Regions from separate parts of the Nonomuraea sp. NPDC050786 genome, predicted to be linked through region 2. Evidence: riboswitches for the same ligand, from Rfam matches in the RefSeq annotation. Region 2 holds a riboswitch; each other region holds the start of a gene.

Region 1 (4,177 bases), on a different contig from region 2:
CTGTTCAGCGCGAGGTTCCGCAGACGCGGGGAGCGCCGGGCCGCCGAGGAGGAGCTCGCCGCGTACGCTCCGGGCGCGCGCGCTCCGGAGCCCTCGAACGTCACGCCGGTGACCGGCGAGTCCACCAGGCCCGTGCCGTCCCAGGAGGTCACCGGCGAGTCCACCAGGCCCCTGCCGTCGCAGGAGCCGCGCGTGCCCAGGCAGCCCCATGAGCACCGGGCGGGCATGATCGACGACGACGACATGCGGGACATCGACGCCCTGGTCTCCGACGAGCCGCCGCCGCACCACAAGCCCCCGAACAGGGGCTGAGGGGTCAGCGGGCGACGAGCTCCCGGAGGGCCTCGACGAGCCGGTCCACGTGCTCCTCCGTGGTGCCGATGCCGATCGAGGCCCGCACCGCGGAGGCGGTGCCGTCCTCGCAGCCCCCGTCGGATCTTCCCAGCAGGTGCCGGACGAACGGGTGCGCGCAGAACTTCCCGTCGCGCACCCCGATGCCGTACTCGCTGGAGAGCGCCTCGGCGACCTCGCGGGCCGAGTAGCCGTCCACGGTGAACGACACGATGCCGACGCGCGGGTGCTCATCCCCCCACAGCGACAGCTCGCGTACGCCCTCGATCGAGGCCAGCCCGGAGCGCAGCCGGGCGATCAGCCGCTCCTCCTCCCGCACCAGCGCGGTCCAGCCGGTGGCCGTGAGCGCGTCGCAGGCCGCGGCCAGCGCGATGGCGCCCAGCACGTTCGGGGTGCCCGCCTCGTGCCGCGGCTCGGGGTCGTCGTGCCACTCGGTGTCGTCACCCACGGAGCGCACCGCACCCCCGCCCTTGAGGTACGGCTCGCCCTCCGCGAGCCAGTCCCGCCGCCCGACCAGCACCCCGGCGCCGAAGGGCGCGTACAGCTTGTGCCCGGAGAAGGCCACGTAGTCCAGGCCGAGCGCGGTCAGGTTGAGCGGCCGGTGCGGTACGAGCTGGGCGGCGTCCACCAGGATGCGGGCCCCGTGCCGGTGGGCGATGTGGGCCAGGGCGGCGATGGGCCAGAGCTCGCCGGTGACGTTGGAGGCGGCGGTGACCACGAGCAGCTTGGGGCCGTCGATCGCGGCCAGCGCCTCGTCGGCGGCGCGGACGGCCTCGCCGGGGAAGGCGGGCGGGGCCAGCCGTACGGAGTTCTTCCAGGGCAGGAGCGAGGCGTGGTGCTCGGTGTCGAAGACCACGGTGGTCGTGCCGGCGGGCAGGCAGCCGGCCAGGAGGTTCGTGGCGTCGGTGGTGTTGCGGGTGAAGATCACGGCGTCGTCCGGGCGGGCGCCGACGAACGCCCTGACCGTGTGGCGGGCCTGCTCGTAGCGGGCGGTGGTGAGCTGGGAGGCGTAGCCCGCGCCACGGTGGACGCTGGAGTAGGCCGGGAGCGCGGCGGTGACGGCGGCGCTGACCGGCTCGAGACAGGGCGCGCTGGCGGCGTAGTCGAGGTTGGCGTAGCCGACCAGCCTGCCGCCCTTGACCGGCACCTCCAGATCGGCCCCGAGCACTGCGGGGATCGGCCTGCTCGTGACGGGGGAAGCCGCCTCGACGTGCTGGGCGGGGACGGAGTTGAAGATCGTCAAGGTGGACACGGCACATCTCCCTCAGGGTCGTCGGGACCCCTGGAAACAGCCACGGAGCCCGCGCTTGCCCGCCACACCTCGTGACGGACCAGGTCTTCACCCGGGGCACCCCGCCGCGGACGCGAGGGTTGCCGGCCAGCTAGCCGGGGCTTGTCGCTGGCACTCATGACCTACGACCCGCACTATAACCGAAACCTCCCTATGAATCGCAAGTCGCGAACTTCTGCGCCGCGTCACTCGTTGCTACCGGAAATCCCGCCCACGTAGTCATGGAGGTACGCGATGCTGGACTGGGTGACCGACCCACAGATCTGGATCGGCTTCTTCACCCTGGTCGCCCTGGAGATCGTGCTGGGGATCGACAACATCATCTTCATCTCCATCCTGGCCGGGAAACTACCCCCCGAACAGCGCGACAGAGCACGTGTGATGGGCCTCGGCGCCGCCCTGATCACCCGCCTGCTCCTGCTCCTCGGCCTGTCGTGGGTGGTGCAGCTCACCGAGCCGCTCTTCACCGTCCTCGGCCACGAGATATCGGGACGCGACCTGATCCTGCTGCTCGGCGGCCTGTTCCTGCTGGGCAAGAGCGTCACCGAGATCGGCCACAGCATGGACGCCCCCGCGGACAAGGACGGCAAGAAGGCCGCCGCGGCCTCCTTTGCCTCGGTGATCATGCAGATCATGGTGCTGGACATCGTCTTCTCGCTCGACTCCGTCATCACCGCCGTCGGCATGGTGGACCAGCTCGGCGTGATGATCGCGGCGGTCGTGGTGGCGGTGGTGGTGATGCTGTTCGCCTCGGGGCCGATCAGCAGGTTCGTGGACCGGCACCCGAGCATCAAGATGCTGGCGCTGGCGTTCCTGGTGCTCATCGGCGTGGTGCTCATCGCCGAGGGCTTCGGCCAGCACATCCCCAAGGGCTACATCTACTTCGCGATGGCGTTCTCGCTCGTCGTCGAGCTGCTGAACATCCGGGTGCGCAGCAAGCGCGCCCACCTGGAGCAGCAGGATTCCACTTCTAAGATGAAATAGTGCGCTTTGACCCTTGGGATCCGAATTTCGTGGCCCACCCGTACCCCGTGTACGACGAGCTGAGGCGCGAGTCGCCCGTCAGCTACTTCGAGCCGACCGACCAGTGGCTGATCTCGCGCCACGCCGACGTGAACGCCCTGCTCAGGGAGCGCCGCCTGGGCAGGTCCTACCTGCACGTGGCCACGCACGAGGAGTTCGGCAGGCCGCCGGAGCCCGAGTTCCAGGAGCCGTTCTGGCGCGTGATCAGGGCGGGCATGCTCGACGTGGAGCCGCCGGTGCACACCAGGCTGCGCCGGCTGGTCTCCAAGGCGTTCACGCCCCGCATGGTCGAGTCCCTGCGCCCCCGGGTGCGGGCCATCGCCGCGGGCCTGGTGGACGCGTTCGTGGAGAAGGGCGGCGGCGACCTGATCGCCGAGGTGGCCGAGCCGCTCCCGGTGACGGTGATCGCGGAGATGCTCGGCATCCCCGACCAGGACCGCCACCTGCTGCGCCCCTGGTCGGCGGAGATCTGCGGCATGTACGAGCTCAACCCGGCACCCGAGGCCCAGCACACTGCGGTACGTGCGGCGTCGGAGTTCGCCGGCTACCTCAAGACCCTGGCCACGGAGCGGCGCCAGACCCCGGGCGACGACCTGATCAGCGCGCTGGCGGGGATCCCGGAGCTGACCGACGACGAGCTGGTCGGCACGTGCGTGCTGCTGCTCAACGCCGGCCACGAGGCCACCGTGAACGTGACGGGCAACGGCTGGTGGGCGCTGTTCAGGAACCCCTCCGAGCTGGCACGGCTGCGCGAGGACCGCTCGCTGCTGCCCACGGCCGTCGAGGAGCTGATGCGCTGGGACACGCCGCTGCAGATGTTCGAGCGCTGGGTCCTGGAGGACATCGAGGTGCACGGCGTGCAGATCCCGCGCGGGTCGGAGGTGGCGCTGCTGTTCGGGTCGGCCAACCGCGACCCGGCGGTCTTCGACGAGCCGGACCGGTTCGACGTGGGCCGCGCGGACAATCCGCACATCTCCTTCGGCGCCGGCATCCACTTCTGCCTGGGGGCGCCGCTGGCCCGCCTCGAGCTCATCGAGTCCTTCGGCGCGCTGCTGGACCGGGCGGCCACGCTGGAGCTGCGGAGCACGCCGGCCTGGAAGCCCGGTTACATCATCCGGGGGCTGGAGTCACTGGACGTCAGCGCCGCTGGCTGAGCCAGCCGAAGCCGCCGAGGCCGGCCGGATCGATCAGCTCGCCCTCCTCCGAGGCTCTGGCCAGAGCCCGGACGTAGGCCCGCGGATCGGCGTGGGCGAGGTCGATGGGGGGCCGGGTGCCGGTGATCCCCAACGCCTTCAGCGCGTCGCGCTGTGTGGACAAGGTTGTGGATATCGCACCGGCCCGGCGCCCGGCCTCCGCGCACGCGTCGAGCGCCACGTGAGCCGTGATGTCGCAGGTCCCGTCGGGGATCGGGGCGACGACCGCGCCGTCGCGGTAACCGGTCAACGTGCCACAGAGCGGCCGGTTATCCACAGCATGTGCATAATCGATGGCAATCGCCCGGCCGCGGTTGAG
Region 2 (4,177 bases):
AGGGGCGGCTGGTTCCACAGCGGCGACCTGGGCGTCATGGACGCCGACGGCTACCTGTCCGTGGTGGACAGGAAGAAGGACATGATCAAGTCGGGCGGCGAGAACGTGGCGAGCCGCGAGGTGGAGGAGGCCCTCTACCAGCATCCGGCGGTGGCGGAGGCGGCGGTGTTCGGGGTGCCGGACGACAAGTGGGTCGAGGCGGTGACGGCGGCGGTGGTCCTGCGCGAGGGGGCGGGGGCGAGCGAGGAGGAGCTGATCGCGTTCCTGCGGGAGCGGCTGGCGGCCTTCAAGACGCCCAAGCGGGTGGTGTTCGTGGACGCGCTGCCCAAGAACGCCTCGGGCAAGGTGCTCAAGCGGGAGCTGCGCGACGCGTTCTAAGGGGCCTTGTCCAGCAGGTCGGCGGCGATCTGCCATTCGTGCAGGGCGAAGGGGACTCCGTCCAGGACGTTCGCGATGGCGGCGGCCGGATAGTCGACCATCTCGCCGCGAGGCAGGTCGTCCACGGGCCACCACGCGAGCTCCGAGCATTTGTCCGGTTCGGCGTTGCAGGGCTCACCGGTCCACTTGCGGGTGGCGAAGAAGAGGCCGACGCGTTCCGGGGCGCGGTGCATGACGTGGGCGAACGCGAGGTCGGCCGGGTCGATCACCACGCCCAGCTCCTCCCTGGCCTCGCGCACTGCCGCCTCGGTGACCGACTCCCCCGCCTCGAGGTGACCGGAGGGCAGGTGCCACAGACCGTCCCCGAAGCCGGTGCCCTTGCGCCTGCCGAGCAGCACATGGGTGCCGGGGTGAGTCTCGCCGTGGATGCCGTCGCCGGACTCGTCGTGCATGTCGCGGAGGAGGAGCACGTGCACGTCAACGATGGCCCGGAAGCGCTCTCGCGGTGCTGCGCCGCCAGAGTCGCTCTCCACTGATGACGGGCCTGAAGGTGGCCGGCGGTCGAGGGCTTGGGTCCATTTGACCGCGACGGCGGCCACCTGGATCAGCTCGGCGCGCAACCGTTCGGGATCCGTCTCCGCGAACGCCTCCATCACCTCCTCCGCCAGGATGTGCCTCCACGTGAGCGCCCCGCCCGCAGCCGCCGCCTCCGTCTCGCGCCTGACCCGGTCGGACTCGGCCACCGTCCCCTCGTCTCCGGTCCCGTCCGGCAGGATCTGCATGCCCCACCTCGCGTCCTGAGCCACTCGCTCGGCCGCCACGTCCGCGAGCACCCTCGCCAACGACCCCGACACCCCCGCGTCGCCATCATGTGTCATGGTCACCAGTTTGGCGTGTGCGGGGTGTGCGACATCCGGGTCACCCTCACCCAGCCGAAGCTTCTCAGAGGCCCGGCGAACGGGAGCTCGCGGCGGTGATACGGGCTCGCAGTACCGGTTCGACGGCAGGCCATTCGGTGCGACCACGGCGAACATGGCCGAGTCCCGGACCTTCCCCTCCTCGCCGCGCGCCCACGACATGGACCAGGCGCGCAGCACGCCCTCGAAGGGGATGCCGAGCCGCTCCAAGACCCGGCGGCAGCGGTGGTTGCGGGCGTCGGTCTTCAGGTCGACCCGAGCGACGCCGAGCACGTCGAACGCATACGACAGCAGCAACAGCTTCGCCTCGGCATTGATCCCGGTGCCCTGCGCCGAGGCGGCCAGCCAGGTGAAGCCGATCTCGATCGCCCGCAGGTCCGGCCGCCCCGGCCACGTGCGCGGATCCCACAGGCCGGTGCAGCCCACCGCCTTGCCGTCGGTGAGCCGGACCTGCGCGAACGGGGTCAGCCCGTCGCGGACGAGTTGGGCCGCCAGGTACTCGGCTATCTCGTCTCCGCGAGGCACCAGTGTGAAGCCGTAGGACGACCGATCCTCCTCGACCGCCTCCGCGAGATCCGGCGCGTGTCGCATCGCCAGCGGCTCCAGCCGCACCAGATCACCGGCAAGGACAGGAACATCAAGCCGTACGCTCATCAGCTCTCCCTCATCGTTCCTGGCATTGGCACCTTTCCCGCGGAGCTCCGCCGGGGAGGTTGCCGGACCGTCACAGGGCCAGGTCCCTCAGATCCTCTGGATGATCAACGAGTCAGGATCATGCCTGAACAGACGGACACCGTCAATCCACCGCGAGGGTGTCCTTTCCATAGGAAGCGCTTGTTCTGAGCGTCCCCGCACGCGCTGCCAGGCCGGCGCAGTTCGGGCACGTGCGTGTGGCCGTGGGGGAGAAACTGAGCGACCAACCGCAGATGGGGAGAGGATAGACCTCCTCTCCGCATAGGCTCTTCTTAGTGTCTGCCAACACTGCGTGCTGTATCGTTTCGCGACCCGAGCCGGACAAACCAACGCGATAGTCGGCGCCAGAGGCGACCGGTCGGCTCTCTATCGGGGAGACCAGCAGATCGTCCCAGTGAACGGGCCAGCGCCGCACGCCGCCCGGAAGGTCGGCCCCGTTACCGTTCAGTTTCACCAGTGCCAGCATGCCGCCTCGTAGGACATCCGCCACCGTCCCGCGCTGCCCTATCAGCAATTCACCAACGGACCGAGTACAGGCGGGACTGTGCAGCATGGCCACGATCTTGACTAGGCAGCCAAGCTTTTCGCGAGACTCTTTCATGAGGCGTTTGCTTCCGCCGCCCCTGGGCAAGCAAGCTCGCCGAGCGCTCCTGCGAGTACAGGACGCCCTCGGACATCCGCGTAACGGAAGGCGATACGCCGTGCAGCGCGTGATGGCTCGATAGCCGGATGGCGAGCGTATATGACACGCTTACGGTGCTCGTCCCAACCGGAGCGCCACCAGAACCACTCACCGTCGCACCAGACGACGAGCCCGACCCACACGGATACCAGGGTCAGACCGTAGCCAGCGTGGACGTCTGCGGAGATGCCTTGGGCTGCGAGTGCGTTGGCCAGGGCATCTGCGGCGTGCTTCTCAGGAGCACGGTTCGGGCTTGGTACTTGCATGAGCAGCCTCCCATCACGTGTGGCGATGACGTAGCGTGACGGTATGTGTCGAGTGGGCTGCTAGGTCGGAAAGAAATTCCGGGGTCTGTCGTGGTCGTCCGATGACGATGAGGGCATGCGGGGAATGACCAGCGATCTGTCCATCGGCCAGCGCGTGGCCTGGTACCGGCGACGGCGGGGGATGTCTCAGGACGTACTGGCCGGGCTGGTGGGGCGGACCACCGATTGGCTGAGCAAGGTCGAGAACGAGCGCATTACCTTGGACCGGTTGTCAGTGATCAAGTCGTTGGCGAACGCATTGGATGTGTCTCTCGGTGATCTGCTTGCTGAGCCGCACCTTTTCGAGTGGACGGATGAGAGCGGAGACCACACCATCCCCGCACTGCGGGCGGCGATCACCGACTACCGGCAGCTGTCGCTGATGGCTGAGCTGATGGAGAACGCGGAGCCGTCGAGTCTGACCGAGCTGGAGCGTGCCCTCGCCGAAGTGTGGCGGGCGTATCAAGAGGCCAGATACAGCTACGTGATACGGACTCTCCCAGGACTATTGGGAGAAGCGCATCACGCTGCACGTGCCGGTGAGAGCGATGCACGCCTAGCGGCGTTGGGCATACTCGGGCAGGTCTATCACGCTGCTGCCAGCATTCTGACCAAGACGGCCTCGTTGCTTCGCTCCGTGACGCACGCCTTGCTGTCCAACGGCCGTTACGGAGCGGCCAAGCAGCTCACGATGGATGCCGCTGAACTACTGTCTCCTGGGCTTTCGTTCGCCGCACCTGAACTGTTGTCGGTTTACGGCACGCTGTACCTCGCAGGCTCGATGGCGGCGGCGCGAGACGATGACCGAGGGACAACGCGGGCCTTCCTTGCCGAAGCGGGGGAGTCGGCGGCGCGACTGGGCAGGGATGCCAACTACGTGTGGACAGCGTTCGGCCCGACGAACGTCCGCATCCACGAAGTTGCGACGGCGATCGAACTGGGGGACATCCAAGTCGCCGTAAATCTCGGACCGAGGTTGGACACCAGCGGACTTCCGATCGAACGTCGCGCTCGTCATGGTCTGGCTGTGGCGCATGCCTTAAGCCTGTGGAACCGTACCGACGAGGCCTTGGCAGCTCTGCTGGAGGCCGAGGCCATCGCCCCTGAGCAGGTACGCCACCACTACCTCAGCCGCCAGCTGACGATGTCATGGATCAGAAGGCAGAAGGGCAAGCCCAGCTTTCAGCTCGCTGCTCTTGCCC
Region 3 (4,177 bases), on a different contig from region 2:
TTGGTCTGCAAGTCTCGATCCCTAGGGTCGGGCCCATGTTGAAGCGATACCTCGCCGCCTCGGCCGTGGCCGCGGCCACCCTCCTCGCCGCCTCCGTGCCCGCTGACGCCGCGACCGCCCAGCCGCTCAAGCTGCGCAACGGTCTGACCCTCTACATCCCCATCCAGTGGAGGGTCTACGGCACCGGCACCGACGCGGTCCAGGTGGTGACCGGCAAGTGCGCCAAGCCTCAGGGCTGGGGCTCGTCCAAGTGCGACGCGTTCTACGTCTTCGGCCCCTCGTACATCAAGCGCGGCGCCGAGGGGTTCGGGCCCTACACCGGCAAGAACCCCTTCTACACGGCGAGCGACGTCCAGCCCTGCCCGTTCAACCCGAAGTGGGGCGAGATCATCGGCCCGGAGGTGACGAGGGGCCTGCGCCAGGTCGGCGAGGGGCACAAGGCCGCGTACAACGCCTGGCGGTCCACGTGCCGCTCCTACTCCGGCAACAAGGTGCACGCCCGCTTCACGCAGCGCGAGTGGTACCTGCCGAAGAGCAGGATCCTGGTCGTCGACCAGTGGAACACGCCGGGCCTGGCCGACACGCTCAAGAACGCCGACTGGAACTGAGCACTCCTAGATCTCGGCGAGGGCGTCGAGCTGGGCCGCGAGCCACTTCTGCGGCGGCAGGGCGGTGGCCGCCGCGTGCAGCTTGTCGCGCCGCATCCGGCGCTCGTCCTCCGGCATGACGAGCGCCTGGTGCAGCGCGGCGGCCGTGCCGCTGATGTCGTACGGGTTCACCAGCAGCGCGTGCGGGCCCAGCTCGGCCGCCGCCCCCGCCTCGCGCGAGAGCACCAGCGCGCAGCGCGGCGACAGGATCGGGCCCTCCTTGGCGACCAGGTTCATCCCGTCGCGGATGGGGTTGACCAGCAGCACGTCGGCCATCCGGTACGCGGCCAGCGAGCGCGGGTAGTCGTCGTTGACGTTGAGGATCAGCGGGTCCCAGTCTTCGGTGGCGTACTCGTCCTCGATCTCCTGGGCGCAGCGCTGCACCGACGCGGTGTACTCCCGGTATTCGGGCAGGTCGTGCCGGCTCGGGTAGGCGAACGCCAGATGCACCACCTTCCCGTGCCACTCGGGGTGCGCGGCGAGGAACTCGCGGTAGGAGATCAGGCCGCGCACGATGTTCTTCGACAGCTCGGTGCGGTCGATGCGGACGATCAGCCGCCGGTCGCCCACCTCCTCCCTGAGCGCGGCCATGTGCGACTCGACGTCGGGCTCGCAGGCCCGCTCCCACAGCGCCTCGCCGTCCACGCCCAGGCTGTGCACGCCGATGCGGGTGGTCCGGCCCTCGTAGGTGACGCTGCGGGCGGCGCGGTCGGCCTCCGCGCCCAGGAGCGCCTCACAGCAGTCCATGAACGCCTGCGCCCACCTGTCGGTGAGGAACCCGGCGTGATCGGCGCCCAGGATGCCCTCCAGGACCTCTCCGGCCACTTCGTCGGGCAGCAGGGAGAAGTATTCGGGCGGCGCCCAGGGGGTGTGGCTGAAGTGGGCGATGCGCAGGTCCGGCCGTTCGGCGCGGAGCATCGCCGGGGTCAGCGTCAGGTGGTAGTCCTGCACCATCACGCGGGCGCCGTGGCCGGCCTCCTCGGCCAGCGCCAGCGCGAACGCGCCGTTGTAGTCGCGGTACGACTCCCACTCGCGCTCGAACCTCGTGCCGAAGTTGGGCGAGTTGGGGATGTCGTAGAGCAGGTGGTTGACGAACCACAGGGTGGAGTTGGCCACGGAGTTGTAGGCCCGGTGGAAGACGGCGGGCGGGATGTCGAGCATGCGGAGCGGGCCGGTGTCGTAGCCGGCCTGGTCGATCCGGCCGCCGGGGGCCAGGCGGACGGCGCTGCGGTCGCCGTCGGACAGCGCCGCGCACACCCACAGCACGCCGTCCTTCCTGGCCACCCCGGACAGCCCGGACACCAGGCCGCCGCCACCGCGTTTCATGGTCAGCTCGCCGTCGTCGGAGACGGTGAACGAGACGGGTCCTCTGTTGGAGGCCACCAGAACGCTGTTCATCTAGGCTCCCTTCGCCCATAGGATCCCAGCTATGGCGCTTGATGAGCTAACCGAGGAACTCGCACGTTCCGCCGCAGCCGGAGATCATCGCGCACTTGGCGAACTTCTGGCTCGGATCGAGCCCGATGTGATGCGTCACTGCGCCCGGATCTTGCCCTACCACCAGGACGCCGAGGAGGCCTCGCAGGACACGTTGCTGGCCGTGGCCCGCAACATCGGGCGGTTCGAGGGCAGGGCCAGGTTCAGCACCTGGCTCCACATCGTGACGGCCAACTGCGCGCGCACCACATACCGGTCGCTGAAGCGCAGGGCGGCCGAGCAGAGCTCCGACGAGCTGCCCATGCAGAAGCCCGACGTGCGGCGGGTGAGCGTGATCGCCGGATCGCGGCTCGACCTGCTGGACGCCATGGAGGCGCTGGAGGCCGACAAGCCCGACCTGGCGCAGGCGCTGGTGCTGCGCGACATCGTCCAGCTCGACTACAACGAGGTGGCCGAGCAGCTCGGCATCCCGCTCGGCACCGCCAAGTCACGCATTCACCAGGCGCGGAAATACGTGCAGGGAGTGCTGGGGGAGGACTATCGTTGAGACATCGCATCTCACCTGATGAGACAAGTGGCCATTTGGGCCCCTTGGCCAGGTAGAGTCCTTTTCAACAACTGAATATTGCTCATCCAGAGGGGTGGAGGGACCGGCCCTGCGAAGCCCCGGCAACCCTCCCGGCTTGAGGCTCGCGACCTGGCGAGGCCGACCGGGACAAGGTGCCAATTCCGGTCTGCGGTCAAGGTGGCCGCGGGCGAAGATGAGGGAAGGCCTCGCTTCATGTCGCTCGACTTTGGTCCTGCTGTCGGTCTGTCCTGCCGCGAATGCGGTACGCGTTACCCCCTCGGTCCCAGCTTCGCGTGTCTGGAGTGTTTCGGGCCGCTCGAAGCGGCCTATTCCTTCGGCACCGTGACTCGCGCGGACATCGAGTCGGGTCCGAGCAACATCTGGCGTTACCGGTCGTTGCTCCCCGTTCCTGTCGATGTCGCCAGTAAGCCCAACATGAACCCGGGATGGACCAAACTGGTCAAGGCCGGAAACCTCGGGCGCGCGCTCGGTCTCAAGTCCCTGTACGTGAAGGACGACTCGGGCAACCCCACTCATTCATTCAAGGACCGCGTGGTCGCCATCGCCGTCGAGGCGGCGCGTAACTTCGGCTTCCACACGCTTTCCTGTTCCTCCACCGGCAATCTCGCGGGCGCGGTCACCGCCGCGGCGGCGCGGGCCGGGCTCGAGGCGTGCGTGTTCATCCCCGCCGATCTCGAGGCTGCCAAGATCGCCATGGCCCGGGTGTTCGGCGGCAAGCTGATCGGCATCGACGGCACGTACGACGAGGTCAACAGGTTCTGCTCCGAGCTGATCGGTGACCCGCTGGGCGACAAGTGGGGGTTCGTCAACGTCAACCTGCGGCCGTACTACGCCGAGGGCTCCAAGACGCTCGCGTACGAGATCGCCGAGCAGCTCGGGTGGCGGCTGCCCCAGCAGATCGTCATCCCGATCGCCTCGGGCTCGCAGCTGACCAAGATCGACAAGGGCTTCCGTGAGCTGGTGCAGCTGGGCCTGGTCGAGGACACGCCGTACAAGATCTTCGGGGCGCAGGCGGCCGGGTGCTCGCCGGTCTCCACCGCGTACAAGGCGGGGCACGACGTCGTCCAGCCGGTCAAGCCTGACACCATCGCCAAGTCCCTGGCCATCGGCAACCCGGCCGACGGGCCCTACGTGCTGGACATCGCCCGGCGCACCGGCGGAGCCGTCGAGGACGTCACCGACGCCGAGATCGTGGCCGCGATCAAGCTGCTGGCCTCGACCGAGGGCGTGTTCGCCGAGACGGCGGGCGGGGTGACCGTGGGCGTGCTGAAGAAGCTCGCCGAGAGCGGGCGGCTCGATCCCGAGGCCGAGACCGTGGTGCTCAACACCGGCGACGGACTCAAGACGCTCGACGCGATCAGCGACGACGCCAAGCCCACGGCCGTGATCCGGCCCTCCCTCGACGCGTTCCGCGCGGCTGTCTGACAACCAGGAAAGGCGAGTTTAACCATGAGCGTTACTGTGCGGATTCCCACCATTCTGCGCACGTACACCGGGGGTAACG

Evidence for each region. A riboswitch is a leader RNA that binds a small molecule or an ion and turns the genes downstream of it on or off. The one in region 2 is predicted to bind S-adenosylmethionine.
Region 1: another riboswitch for S-adenosylmethionine. It lies ahead of AB0H84_RS37085 (aminotransferase class V-fold PLP-dependent enzyme); the one in region 2 lies ahead of AB0H84_RS49855 (GNAT family N-acetyltransferase).
Region 3: another riboswitch for S-adenosylmethionine. It lies ahead of thrC (threonine synthase); the one in region 2 lies ahead of AB0H84_RS49855 (GNAT family N-acetyltransferase).

Annotation. Positions count from the first base shown of each region.
Region 1 is NZ_JBFAHJ010000026.1:82,528-86,704, forward strand. Features, by position in the region: gene AB0H84_RS37080 (DoxX family protein) at 1-312, shown strand, start outside; gene AB0H84_RS37085 (aminotransferase class V-fold PLP-dependent enzyme) at 317-1,528, opposite strand; SAM riboswitch class IV at 1,650-1,765, opposite strand; gene AB0H84_RS37090 (TerC family protein) at 1,877-2,626, shown strand; gene AB0H84_RS37095 (cytochrome P450) at 2,626-3,819, shown strand; gene AB0H84_RS37100 (SAM-dependent methyltransferase) at 3,803-4,177, opposite strand, start outside.
Region 2 is NZ_JBFAHJ010000048.1:17,909-22,085, forward strand. Features, by position in the region: gene AB0H84_RS49850 (acyl-CoA synthetase) at 1-378, shown strand, start outside; gene AB0H84_RS49855 (GNAT family N-acetyltransferase) at 375-1,949, opposite strand; SAM riboswitch class I at 1,957-2,056, opposite strand; gene AB0H84_RS49860 (helix-turn-helix transcriptional regulator) at 3,061-4,177, shown strand, end outside.
Region 3 is NZ_JBFAHJ010000007.1:284,356-288,532, reverse strand. Features, by position in the region: gene AB0H84_RS16820 (hypothetical protein) at 36-608, shown strand; gene AB0H84_RS16815 (trehalose-6-phosphate synthase) at 615-2,045, opposite strand; gene AB0H84_RS16810 (RNA polymerase sigma factor) at 2,077-2,631, shown strand; SAM riboswitch class I at 2,711-2,852, shown strand; gene thrC (threonine synthase) at 2,866-4,098, shown strand; gene AB0H84_RS16800 (MoaD/ThiS family protein) at 4,123-4,177, shown strand, end outside.